3 regions of the Pontibacter sp. CAU 1760 genome follow, and region 2 is predicted to be linked to each of the others. Evidence: riboswitches for the same ligand, from Rfam matches in the RefSeq annotation. Region 2 holds a riboswitch; each other region holds the start of a gene.
The links. A riboswitch is a leader RNA that binds a small molecule or an ion and turns the genes downstream of it on or off. The one in region 2 is predicted to bind S-adenosylmethionine.
Positions count from the first base shown of each region.

Region 1: another riboswitch for S-adenosylmethionine. It lies ahead of metH (methionine synthase); the one in region 2 lies ahead of ACXYMU_RS06195 (nitrite reductase).
Region 3: another riboswitch for S-adenosylmethionine. It lies ahead of ACXYMU_RS18190 (O-acetylhomoserine aminocarboxypropyltransferase/cysteine synthase family protein); the one in region 2 lies ahead of ACXYMU_RS06195 (nitrite reductase).

Region 1 is NZ_JBTLRL010000007.1:10,873-15,103, forward strand. It holds gene metH (methionine synthase) at 1-1,648, opposite strand, end outside; SAM riboswitch class I at 1,700-1,807, opposite strand; gene rpmA (50S ribosomal protein L27) at 2,118-2,387, opposite strand; gene rplU (50S ribosomal protein L21) at 2,457-2,768, opposite strand; gene ACXYMU_RS11205 (ribonucleoside-diphosphate reductase small subunit) at 3,390-4,231, shown strand, end outside.
Region 2 is NZ_JBTLRL010000003.1:354,314-358,544, forward strand. It holds gene ACXYMU_RS06190 (SDR family oxidoreductase) at 224-850, shown strand; SAM riboswitch class I at 1,149-1,250, shown strand; gene ACXYMU_RS06195 (nitrite reductase) at 1,730-3,853, shown strand; gene cobA (uroporphyrinogen-III C-methyltransferase) at 3,974-4,231, shown strand, end outside.
Region 3 is NZ_JBTLRL010000016.1:21,131-25,361, reverse strand. It holds gene ACXYMU_RS18195 (phosphoribosylaminoimidazolesuccinocarboxamide synthase) at 1-660, opposite strand, end outside; SAM riboswitch class I at 1,115-1,222, shown strand; gene ACXYMU_RS18190 (O-acetylhomoserine aminocarboxypropyltransferase/cysteine synthase family protein) at 1,484-2,809, shown strand; gene metX (homoserine O-acetyltransferase MetX) at 2,822-3,874, shown strand; gene ACXYMU_RS18180 (hypothetical protein) at 4,210-4,231, shown strand, end outside.

The sequences.
Region 1 (4,231 bases), on a different contig from region 2:
CGATATAATCCACGGCATAGTTGTTGTGCTCCTCGATGCCGGTGGCAATAGCCAGGATGTTCGGGTCGAAAATGATGTCCTGTGGCGGGAAGCCTACTTCATCCACCAGAATGCGGTAAGACCGCTCACAGATCTCGATTCTCCGCGCAAAGGTATCTGCCTGCCCCTGCTCATCAAACGCCATCACCACCACCGCTGCGCCATACTGGTGTACCTTGCGCGCCAGGGTTATAAAGCTTTCTTCGCCTTCTTTCAGCGAGATAGAATTAACGATTGACTTGCCCTGCACACATTTCAGCCCCGCCTCGATTACGCTCCACTTCGAGGAGTCGATCATGATGGGCAGTTTGGAGATCTCAGGCTCTGAGGCAATCAGGTTGAGGAAGTTGGTCATGGCCTCCTCAGAGTCCAGCATACCTTCGTCCATATTTACGTCGATGATCTGCGCGCCGCCCTCTACCTGCTGCTGCGCCACCGACAAAGCCTCCTCAAACTTGCCTTCCACAATCAGGCGGGAGAATTTCTTGGAACCGGTTACGTTGGTGCGCTCCCCCACGTTGATGAAAAGTGATTCCGGCGTTACGGTGAGCGGCTCCAGGCCGCTGTAGCGCGGATAAGGGGCCACTTCTGACGGCACATGTGGCTTATACCGCTGCGCCAAGTCTGAGATGACCTTTACGTGCATCGGTGTGGTACCGCAACAACCGCCTAATATATTGACCAGGCCTTCTTTCAGGTATTCTTCCACCACAGCACCCATTTGCTGCGCGGTTTCGTCGTAGCCACCAAAGGCGTTCGGCAGTCCGGCGTTCGGGTAGGCACTGATATAGGAATTAGAGATGCGGGAAAGCTCCTGGATGTGTGTTTTAAGTTGGCGGGCACCCAGCGCACAGTTAAAGCCGATGCTCAGGATAGGCGCATGCGAGATGGAGTTCCAGAAGGCCTCCACCGTTTGGCCAGACAAGGTGCGGCCGCTGGCATCGGTAATGGTACCGGACACCATGATGGGCAGTTCCTTGCCGCCGTCCTGCACAAACTGCTGGATGGCAAAAAGCGCCGCTTTACAGTTCAGCGTGTCGAATACGGTTTCCACCAGCAGCAAATCCGCGCCGCCATCTACCAGACCGCGCACCTGCTCATAATACGCCTCCACCAGTTGGTCGAAAGTAATGGCGCGGTAGCCGGGGTTGTTCACATCTGGCGATAGGGAAGCCGTGCGGTTTGTCGGGCCAATAGCACCGGCTACAAAACGCGGACGGTTCGGTATACGCGCCTCTATCTCGTCTGCTGCCTCGCGTGCTAACCTCGCCGACTCATAGTTCAGCTCATACACCAGTTCCTCCAAATGGTAATCGGCCATAGCGATGCTGGTGCCGCTAAAGGTATTGGTTTCCACGATGTCGGCACCTGCCTCCAGGTACTCGGCATGTATGGCTTTGATGATATCGGGGCGGGTAATAGAGAGCAGGTCGTTGTTGCCTTTCAGGTCGCTGGGGTGGTTGGCAAAGCGCTCACCACGGAAATCAGCTTCTGTCAGTTCGTAACGCTGAATCATGGTGCCCATGGCGCCATCCAGCACGAGCACACGCTCTTTTAATAGTGTATGTATGGGGTGATTTGTCATTGTCGGTGTCGTCTTTCTTCTCATAAGTCTGTCTGCGTTCGGCTTATCAAGAAGGACACCTGCGGGAGGGGTTCAATCTTATCTTCTCCGGCCACATATGCTCCGGAAGGGAATTAGCACCAAGCTGTTACAAGGTTGCTAAGACGTCGTAGGGCCCTATCCCTCGGTCTTTCTTGATAAGAAGCTGCAAATTAACACTATATCCGCACAAAAACGAATTAAGTTGCTATAAAATGTCACGTTGCTTAACAAAATCGAAATGACAGGAGCGTTTTGCTGCCTGGTATTTGACCTCAGACAGGCCTTGGTCTTGTTCTATGACAGTGTGCTTCCCTTTGGTTGTGCAGCTTCTGCAGGATCAGGCAGCAAAAAGCCTGAGAGTACACAAGAAGGCTATTCCGGCTTTTGAAAGTCTTTTGCAGATCAGCATAAACAAGAAAAGGGACGCTTGCGCATCCCTTTCCCTGACTGCCGAGGCAGTGCAATGTTGTTACTAAGCTTCTGCCTCTACCTTAGGAAGTACAGAAACGTAAGAACGGTTCTTCTTTCCTTTTCTGAACTGAACGATACCGTCCGTCAGGGCGAAAAGCGTGTGGTCTTTACCCATACCCACGTTTGTGCTTGGGTGGTGGGCAGTGCCTCTTTGTCTTACAATGATGTTACCAGCGATGATATCCTGGCCACCGTAAATTTTAACACCAAGTCGTTTAGAATGCGACTCGCGGCCGTTATTAGAACTACCTGCTCCTTTTTTGTGTGCCATTTTCTTAAAATTTAATCCGGGTCAGAGGACTGATCCCGAAGAGTTTTCACGTTAATTTCTTCTTACTGCTTATCCAATGCTCTCGATCAGGACCTTGGTGAAGTGCTGGCGGTGGCCATTCTTCTTCTTGTATCCTTTTCTTCTCTTCTTTTTGAAAACGATCACTTTGTCGCCTTTCACAGTGCTGGTAAGGATTTTACCTACCACCTTCACACCTTCTACGAAAGGAGCACCCAAAGTAACAGTGCCGTTATCATCAGTAAGAAGAACATTGGCGAACTCAACGGCGTCACCCTCATTGCCGGAAAGCTTGTTAGCGTAGATGAACTTGCCGCTCTCTACTTTGGTCTGTTGACCTGCGATTTCTACAATTGCGTACATCAGCTTCAATGTATATTTAAAAGTTTAGTGCGCAAAGGTACGGCACTTATTCAATAAATGCAACGGCTTGTGCCACAAATTGTTCGTGCATTGCACCCAAACATTACCCACATCCGTGGATAACTTTGTTGATATCTCCGACACAAATCTACATGCTTGTGAATAACGCTCGCAACCAGTTACACACCAATGATTTACACTCAAACAGGATTCTTATGATTTTCCACAAATTGCACCAAAATTTGTATCTCAAGGGGTCGGCGCTGCGCAGATATGTGCGCTTTTAGCTTTCCTTTACTCTTGTGTTGCTATCCACAGAGTTACACACATTTACAACTGCCAAAACCCCTCCCAGGCAGGCTATATACATACATTTCAATATTTTAGGTTGATTATATAGACGGCTGGCAGTGTGGATAACTATGTGAATTTAGGCTAAAAACGGCCCAGGCTTTCAACTGAGAGGATGTGCATAAATTGAACAACTTTAACCCCGCATTTCAAGTTCAATTCTCTATATTTGAAGTCTAGATAATCGCCGGTAAAGCTTTCGCTAAACATATTCATCCGGTCATATGTTCTGAGGGCAAATGCTCTTCAACAAACTTAACACAATATATTATGAATGATATGGAGCCAATACTGAAAGAGAATCCCAACCGCTTCGTTTTGTTTCCGATTCAGAATGATGAGGTTTGGCAAATGTATAAGAAGGCAGAAGCCAGCTTCTGGACCGCCGAAGAGATAGACCTGGGTCAGGACCTGAAAGACTGGGAGAACCTGAACGACGGCGAGCGCCACTTCATTAGCCACGTGCTGGCTTTCTTTGCGGCCTCTGACGGCATCGTGAACGAGAACCTGGCCGTGAACTTCATGAACGAGGTGCAGATTCCGGAGGCGCGTTGCTTCTATGGCTTCCAAATCATGATGGAGAACATTCACTCAGAAACCTACTCGTTGCTGATTGATACCTACGTAAAAAAGCAAAGCGAGAAAGACCACCTGTTCAATGCACTCGAGACCGTTCCGGCGGTAGGCAGAAAAGGCGAGTGGGCCTTGAAGTGGATCGAGAGCGAGAACTTTGCAGAGCGCCTGATCGCTTTTGCAGCGGTGGAAGGCATTTTCTTCTCTGGTTCTTTCTGCTCTATCTTCTGGATGAAAAAGCGTGGCCTGATGCCGGGCTTAACCTTCTCGAACGAGCTCATCAGCCGCGATGAAGGATTGCATTGCGACTTTGCCTGCCTGCTTTATAAGATGCTGGTGAACAAACTGCCTGAGGCACGCGTGCAGGAAATCATCCGCGACGCAGTTAGCATCGAGCAGGAGTTTGTAACAGACGCTTTGCCGGTAGACCTGATCGGGATGAACTCAAAGCTGATGAACCAATACATCGAGTTTGTGGCTGACCGCCTGTTGCTGGAGTTAGGCTGCGGCAAGATCTACAACTCCACCAACCCATTCGA
Region 2 (4,231 bases):
TGAGCACAAATCCAGGTTCGGTACCCAATAAATTAGAGAAAAGCCCCTTGGTAAGCCGTGCCAAGCACAGGTAATTGATTGCTATACCTAAACATCTTCCTGCATGAGCCGTTGCTTTTAGAACAGCCAGGGATCAAGACTGTGAAGTAGAGGCCTGAACATGATTTTTTCAAATCATAAGTGATACGCAGGCTTTTATTAAATACTTAAACGAAAATACGACATGAAAATATTAGTTGCGGGTGCCCATGGCACTACCGGAAAACAAATTATTGAGATCTTAGCCCGATCAGAGGAGCATGAAGCTTATGCAATGGTTCGAGAAGCCGGGCAGGCAGATGAAATGAAGAAGATTGGCGCAGACCAGGTGGTCGTCGCAGATTTAGAGAAAGATGTGTCTGATACCGCTAAAGGAATGGATGCCGTAATATTTGCAGCAGGGTCGAAAGGCAAAAACGTGATAGGAGTTGACCAGAAAGGTGCTGAGAAGATGGTGGATGCCGCCAAGGCCGCAGGTGTTAACCGGTTTGTGATGCTTAGCTCTTACGGCGCGGATAACCCCCAAGGCGAACTGAAAGAATACCTGATCGCGAAGGGCAAAGCCGACGAACACCTTCTGGAAAGTGGCCTTGCCTATACCATTGTGCGCCCAGGACACTTAGGGAATGATGCCCCTACAGGCAAAGTGAAGACCGCCTCGCATTTCGAGAGTTCCGGCAATACTAAAATCCCCAGGGCAGATGTGGCTGAGGTGCTGGTAAAAGTACTGGAGACGGATCGCGCCAAAAATAAAACATTTGAAGTACTGACCGGAGACACGCCTATAGGCGAAGCCATAGAAAAACTGTAAATGACTTCAAACACCCGGCAGCGGAAAATCCGGCCTACGATCTGTAAGCCGGATTTTCCGCTGCCGGGTTATAACCTATTTTGAGCGGCTGCATAGTAAGCGGCATATGCACCTTAATACTTTTCAGACAGAGCAGCATTTTATATCCCTGGTATCACTCTCTTGTATGGTGTTTATTATAAAGTGAAGCGGTTGGATGCTAAAGGGAAGTAATAGAAGTTGAAAATTCCTATTAATTTATTAGAGAATATTGAATCTGTTTGCTACTTTTGCAAAGAATACTATTGCTGCTGCAAGAAATTTATAGACGAAGAGGCGAGAGAACAGGCTCTGTAACCCTCTGGCAACCATCCGAACGGAAAGGTGCCAAATCCTGCCCAACGTTGGGGAAATATAAATTATTAGAACCATGACCAAACCATCAGGCATAGCTAGTTTTACCGGGATTTTACCCCACCACCTCGTTGCCAAGGCACCTTTATTCCGAGGTTGCTGTTGTTGCTGTTAAGTGCACTCATCTGTTTGCCGGTAGCGTTTTAGCGCAAATCCATTAGTTAAGCCACCTCACCGGTTTCCTTTATCCTTATTTTAATTCAGGCAGAAGCAATATGACACAGCGTATGGTGCAATTGCATACTGTAAAGCAATAACTCATGGCTATACTAGCTTACCACCTTCAGCAGCAACATACCCTGGCCTTGGCCGCCTTTTTTTGGCGCGTAGTAGTTAGGTATCGCCTTCAAACGGCACCGACGCTTGTCTGTTGCTAGCGCCCTACTCTATGCCGGAGCAGCCTGCTGCCATACGGTCCGTTACTTGTTCATCCTAGAAAACACACAATACACAGGCTTTAAACAGCTTGCCCATAAACAAAATTGTATGCATAGCTTCAGAACCGAACTTGAGAACCCTATCGTCGAAAGAGATATAATTGAACTGGAAAAGAAAATCCGGCTTTACCGCGAGGGAAAATTACAGGAAGATAAATTTAAGAGCCTGCGCCTGGCCCGTGGCGTATATGGCCAGCGCCAATTAGGCGTGCAGATGGTGCGCATCAAGTTGCCATTTGGCAGATTAACGACACAGCAGTTGCTGCGTATTGCCGCCATCTCGGATGAGTACTCAACCGGAAACCTGCACCTGACCACGCGCCAGGACATACAAATCCATTACGTAAGCCTGGACCGCACCCCGGAGTTGTGGGCAAAATTAGAGCAGGACGATATTACGCTGCGTGAAGCCTGTGGAAATACCGTGCGTAACGTAACGGCATCGCCGGAGGCGGGTATAGACCCGGATGAGCCGTTTGATGTGTCGCCGTACGCCGATGCTACTTTCCGCTACTTCTTGCGCAACCCGATTTGCCAGGACATGGGGCGCAAGTTCAAGATGTCGTTCTCGTCAAGCGAATCCGATACAGCCTTGTCCTACATGCATGACCTAGGATTTATACCTAAGGTAAAGGAAGAGAACGGTGAAACTGTGCGCGGCTTCAAAGTGATGATTGGCGGCGGCTTGGGTGCGCAGCCAGCCCTTGCGCATACTGCCTACGAGTTTTTGCCCGAAAATCAGGTAATCCCTTTCATTGAGGGAGTGCTGCGCATTTTCGACCGCCATGGCGAGCGCAACAACCGTAACAAGGCACGCTTTAAATACCTCATCGCGAAGCTTGGCTTTGAGGAAGTGATGCGCCTGGTAGCCGAGGAGCACACAGCGTTAAAGTCAAAGTCATTTGAGATAGACAAAACAGTGCTGGAAGCGCCTGTTATACCGGCAGCGAAGGAAGTGCCGGATTACGTCATCGAAGACACCGACAAGTACAATACCTGGCTGAAGACCAACGTGTTCCAGCAGAAGCAGCAGGGCTTCTACGGTGTGTACATCAAGGTGCAGATCGGTGACATTAGCTCAGACACAGCCAGAGCGCTGGCACCGCTGGTGCGCGACTTTTCCGCAGACGACCTGCGCGTGACCCAGGGACAAAACCTGTTGATGAAGTACGTGCGCGAAGAGGCATTGCCATACGTGTTCGCAACCCTGGACGAGCTGGGACTGGCAGAGCCGGGCTACAACAGCGTAGCCGATATCACGACTTGCCCTGGCACGGATACTTGTAACCTGGGTATCTCAAACAGCATGACGACTGCCAAGGTATTGGAAAACGTAATCGTTACAGAGTATCCGGAGCTGCTGTTCAACCGAGATATCAAGATTAAGATCAGTGGGTGTATGAACTCTTGCGGACAGCACGGAATGGCCAACCTCGGCTTTCATGGTTCCTCGCTGAAGAGCGGCAAGAGCGTGGTGCCAGCCTTGCAGGTGTTGCTGGGAGGTGGCACGGTGTCGAACGGCGAAGGCCGCATTGCACAGAAAGTACTAAAGGTGCCTAGCAAGCGCGGTCCGGAGGTGGTGCGCTACGTCATCAACGACTTCCAGGCGAACAAGCAGGAGGGAGAGCACTTCAACCAGTACTTCGACAGAAATGGCAAAGACCATTTTTACCAGTTGCTGAAGCCGCTGGCCGACCTGACCAACCTGACGCCTGATGATTATATTGACTGGGGGCACCAGGACCAGTTTGAGACGGCAATTGGTGTAGGGGAGTGTGCCGGTGTGATGATAGACCTGGTCGCCACGCTTTTGTATGAGGCGGACGAGAAGCTGGAGTGGGCCGGAGAGGCACTGGAGGCAAACCGCTATGCCGATGCTGTATACTATGGCTATAGTGCCTATGTAAGCACAGCCAAGGCCCTGTTGCTGGACAAAGATGTGAAATGCAACACGCAGGCCGGCATTATCCAGGACTTTGATACGCATTATGTAGCTACGGGCATCTTTAACTTCGAGCCTGATTTTAAGGCGGAGGTGCTGCAACTGAATGAGCAGGAGCCTACCAAGGAGTTTGCCGAAGCGTACTTGGAAAAGGCGCTGTTGTTCCTGCAACAAGCTACTACCTACCGTCAGCAGCAGCGTGAAAAGCCTTCTGTGGAAGCGATAAAATAATTGTGAAGACCGCAGGGGGTATACACCCAGTCGAAATAAGGACGGGTGCATACTTCCAGGTATACGTCACATATTCTGAATACCGGCTTCCGGTTATTCATACATTAAAAACTGAGAGAGATGGCAGCACGAAACAAAACAACAAAGTCTACTGTGAAGGGAGAGATAGTAGAGAAGCAGCCTCGGTTGACGCTTGTTGGCGCTGGACCGGGGGATGTGGAACTGATCACACTGAAAGCCATTAAGGCCCTGCAGCAGGCTGATGTGATCTTGTACGATGCGCTCGTGAACCCGGAGTTGCTGGAGCATGCCGCTGCGGATACCCCCAAATTATTCGTGGGCAAGCGCAGCGGCGCGCATAGCCTGACGCAGGACGAA
Region 3 (4,231 bases), on a different contig from region 2:
GGACGAGTCGGGGGTATGAATTTCGTCGATCAGGTATATCTTGTCATGGTGCTTGCCAAACTCATATTTGGTATCAACCAATATCAGTCCGCGTTGTTTTGCAAGTTCTGTGCCGCGGGCAAAAAGCGCCCGCGTATACTGCTCTAATATAATATAATCCTGCTCTGAAACAAGGCCTTTCGCCAAAATTTCTTCTCTGGAAATATCCTCGTCGTGGCCTTCATCTGCTTTTGTGGTCGGCGTGATGATAGGCTCCGGAAGTTTGTCGTTCTCGCGCAGCCTGTCTGGCAAGCTGACGCCGCACACGCTGCGCTTGCCGGCCTTGTATTCGCGCCAGGCGTGGCCAGCCAGGTAGCCCCTGATCACCATCTCCACTTTATAAGGCTCGCAACGGTAGCCAATGGTCACGTTAGGGTCCGGCGTAGAGAGTACCCAGTTAGGCACAATGTCTGCCGTGGCCGCCAGGTTGAGGCTGGCAATCTGGTTCAGCACCTGCCCTTTGTAAGGTATGGCGCGTGGCAGTACCACATCGAATGCTGAAATACGGTCGGTGGCAACAATGGCCAGTTGTTCGTCGAAATAGTATACGTCGCGCACCTTGCCTTTGTAAAATCCGGTCTGTCCGGGAAAAGAGAAGTTGGTTTCTTTGATTGCCTCCATCGAGTGAGTGTTTTTGATAGACGGGTAAAGGTAATTATATTTTATGGGCAAGGAAACAAATATGTCTTCACATTCCACAAGCTATACTGCAGGCTTTTGTAACGTCATCAAGCATAGGTTAAGATACTACCTAAATATATACAAAGTTTTATATTTATACACCTATAAATTGTACTTTATATTGAATATGTGTTTGTACATATAAATGATGTGCTTTTGATTATGCGTGTACAGGAGGAGTACCGGGCATAATTATCAGCTCGGCTTTTTTGATTTACTAATGCCTCGAAATTGAAATTTTGCAGACAGTGCTATGCCCATGATCCGATGAACTTGGTAACGTAAGAGAGGTAGGGTGTATTATGAAATTCATTATAAAAAGGCTGATTAATTTGGAATTGTTTATTCAGCGCCTTATAATTGCAACATCAAGTCAAATATCCCTTCGGATTTTGATTTATAAAGAAGAGTGGAGAGACAGGCTCTGTGAAACTCTAGCAACCTAACTACCGCGGTTAAGGTGCTAATTCCTGATTCCGGAACATCCGGATGAATATAAATTGATACGAATATGAAAAGGGAAATCCATTCTTCGCATTACTTATTCTCGTCTATACCCGCAGCCAGGCCAGGGCTTGCCTGTTTTGCTGCCCCTGTTTGGTACGCTGCCATGCCCATGCGCAACTTGCCGGGCTGTTGTTGCTAATTCAGGCAAGACCTCCATCATTTACCGCGGCAACAAAACGATTGCCGTCACTACGTACCCACGCACATCGCGTTTACCGAATCTAAATTGTAATCCACAACCCAAAACTGAACAACCATGTCACAGCCATTACACTTCGAAACACTGCAGTTGCACGCCGGCCAGGAAGTTGATCCTACCACACAGTCGCGCGCCGTACCGATTTACCAGACCACCTCTTTCACCTTTAAGGACGCGGAGCATGGGGCTAACCTGTTTGCCCTGAAAGAGTTCGGAAACATTTATACCCGGATCATGAACCCGACCACGGATGTGTTTGAGAAGCGCGTGGCGGCACTGGAAGGAGGCGTAGCGGCAGTGGCAGTGGCATCGGGGCAGGCAGCGCAGTTTATTGCGCTCAACAACATTGTAGCTGCCGGAGACAACTTTTTGAGCACCAGGTTTTTGTATGGCGGCACTTATAACCAGTTTAAGGTGTCGTTTAAGCGCTTGGGTGTGGAAGTGCGGTTTGCGGAGAACGACGAGGTAGCAAGCTACGAGCAGTTGATTGACGAAAAGACCAAAGCCATCTATGTCGAGACAATTGGCAACCCGCGTTTTAATATTCCGGATTTTGAGGCGATAGCCGCTTTGGCGCGCAAGCACGACCTGCCACTGGTAGTTGACAATACCTTCGGTGCGGGCGGTTACCTTTTCCGCCCGCTGGAGCACGGCGCGAATGTGGTGGTAGAATCCGCTACCAAGTGGATTGGCGGCCACGGTACCAGCATCGGTGGTGTGATCGTGGACGGTGGTAACTTTAACTGGGGCAACGGAAAGTTTCCGCAGTTCTCTGAGCCATCGGAAGGATACCACGGCATGAAATTCTGGGAAGTATTCGGATCAGACGGCCCATTCGGTAACATCGCCTTTGCCATACGTGCCCGCGTAGAGGGTTTGCGCGACTTCGGTCCGGCCTTAAGCCCCTTCAACTCCTTCCTGTTATTGCAGGGCCTCGAAACGCTATCCCTGCGCGTGGACAGAACAGTAGAGAACGCGCTGGCTTTAGCTCAGTGGCTGGAGCAGCATGAGTTGGTGGAGTCGGTGAACTATCCTGGCCTGGAGAGCAGCAAGTACCACACGCTCGCCAAAAAATACCTGAAGCGGGGTTTCGGCGGCGTACTTTCCTTTAAACTGAAAGGTGAGCAGCACCAGGCAGAAACGTTTGTGAATAGCCTTCAACTGGTTAGCCACCTGGCCAACGTAGGCGACGCCAAGACACTGATCATCCATCCGGCCTCCACCACCCATCAGCAGCTTTCCGGTGAGGAGCAGTTAAGCGCAGGAGTAGAGCCAACATTGCTGCGCGTATCTGCAGGCATCGAGCACCTCGACGATATCAAAGCGGATTTTGAACAAGCTTTTGCCAAGGTAAAAGAGAAGCAGCCCGAGCCAGCTGCCTAATTATTATAGACTATGCCAACACAGCACATATTTGAGTACGATCATACATTTGAGCTAGAGTCGGGGAGGAAACTTCCCGGCTTTCAGCTTGCCTATAGCACATACGGCCAACTAAACCCGCAGCGTGATAACATTGTGTGGGTATGCCATGCCTTAACGGGGAATTCGGATTTTACCGACTGGTGGTGCGACCTGTTTGGCGAGGGAAAGCTTTATGATCCGCAGGACTGGTTTGTGATCTGTGCCAACACTTTAGGCGGGTGCTACGGCTCTACAGGCCCGTTGAGCATTAACCCGGAAACAGGAACACCTTATTACCATACCTTCCCACAGCTGACGAACCGCGACGTGGTGGCTGCTTTTGAGCTGCTACGGCAGGAACTCGGGTTTGAGCAGGTCCATACCCTCATTGGCGGCTCTTTGGGCGGACAGCAGGCGCTGGAGTGGGCCTTGCAGAGTCCGGAAGTGTTCGAGCGGCTGGTGCACGTAGCTTCTAACGCGAGGCATTCACCGTGGGGCATCGCCTTCAACGAAACCCAGCGGATGGCTATCCGGCAAGACCCGAGCTGGGAGACCGATACGGACACAGCTGGCTTGGAAGGATTAAAGACGGCCCGCGCCATTGCCATGCTTTCTTACAGGCATTACGATACCTACCTGGCCACCCAGCAGGAGCCCGGCAACAGCATCACTGATAATTTCAGGGCATCGAGCTACCAGGTACATCAAGGCGAAAAGCTCTCGAAGCGCTTTAACGCTTATACATACTGGCTGTTGTCCAAAGCCATGGACTCGCATCATGTCGGTCGTGACCGCGGAGGGTTGGAAAAAGCCTTAAGCCAGCTCAAAGCACGCAGCCTTTTTGTTGGGGTTGAATCGGATTTGTTGTTCCCGGTAGAAGAGCAGCGTTTCCTGCATGAGCACGTGCGTGGCTCCACTTTTCACTTGATTCGGTCGAACTACGGCCACGATGGATTTCTGGTAGAGTTCGAGCAGTTGAAAGACGCTATTGCCCAGTTCTACCAGGACGCGGAGCAAATTGAAGCGGTAAGGTATGAGCACTAGTAAGTAATAGCGTTGAACCTGGAATGATAGCTAAGTAGGAAGGCTGCGAATTGGAGGTATCAAAGACTGGGTGGGTCGGTAAAATGATCTAAGCACAGAACCACATTAAATTTAAGTACAGAATACTTAGTTTTAGGGTCAACCAGCTGAGCTTTAATTGTTTATGTTTGAGGGGTAAGCTCTGTGTCTTGACTCAGAACATTTCATTAGAAATGGAACTTTTAATTAACAAAATGTTAATCTAAAAAATTAGTTATATTAACTAATTCTCTTTCAGCTTTAAACCAAGATTGCCCGTACAATAATTATATGACAGCGATATAATTTGTACGGATATGAAAAGATTTACCCTACCTG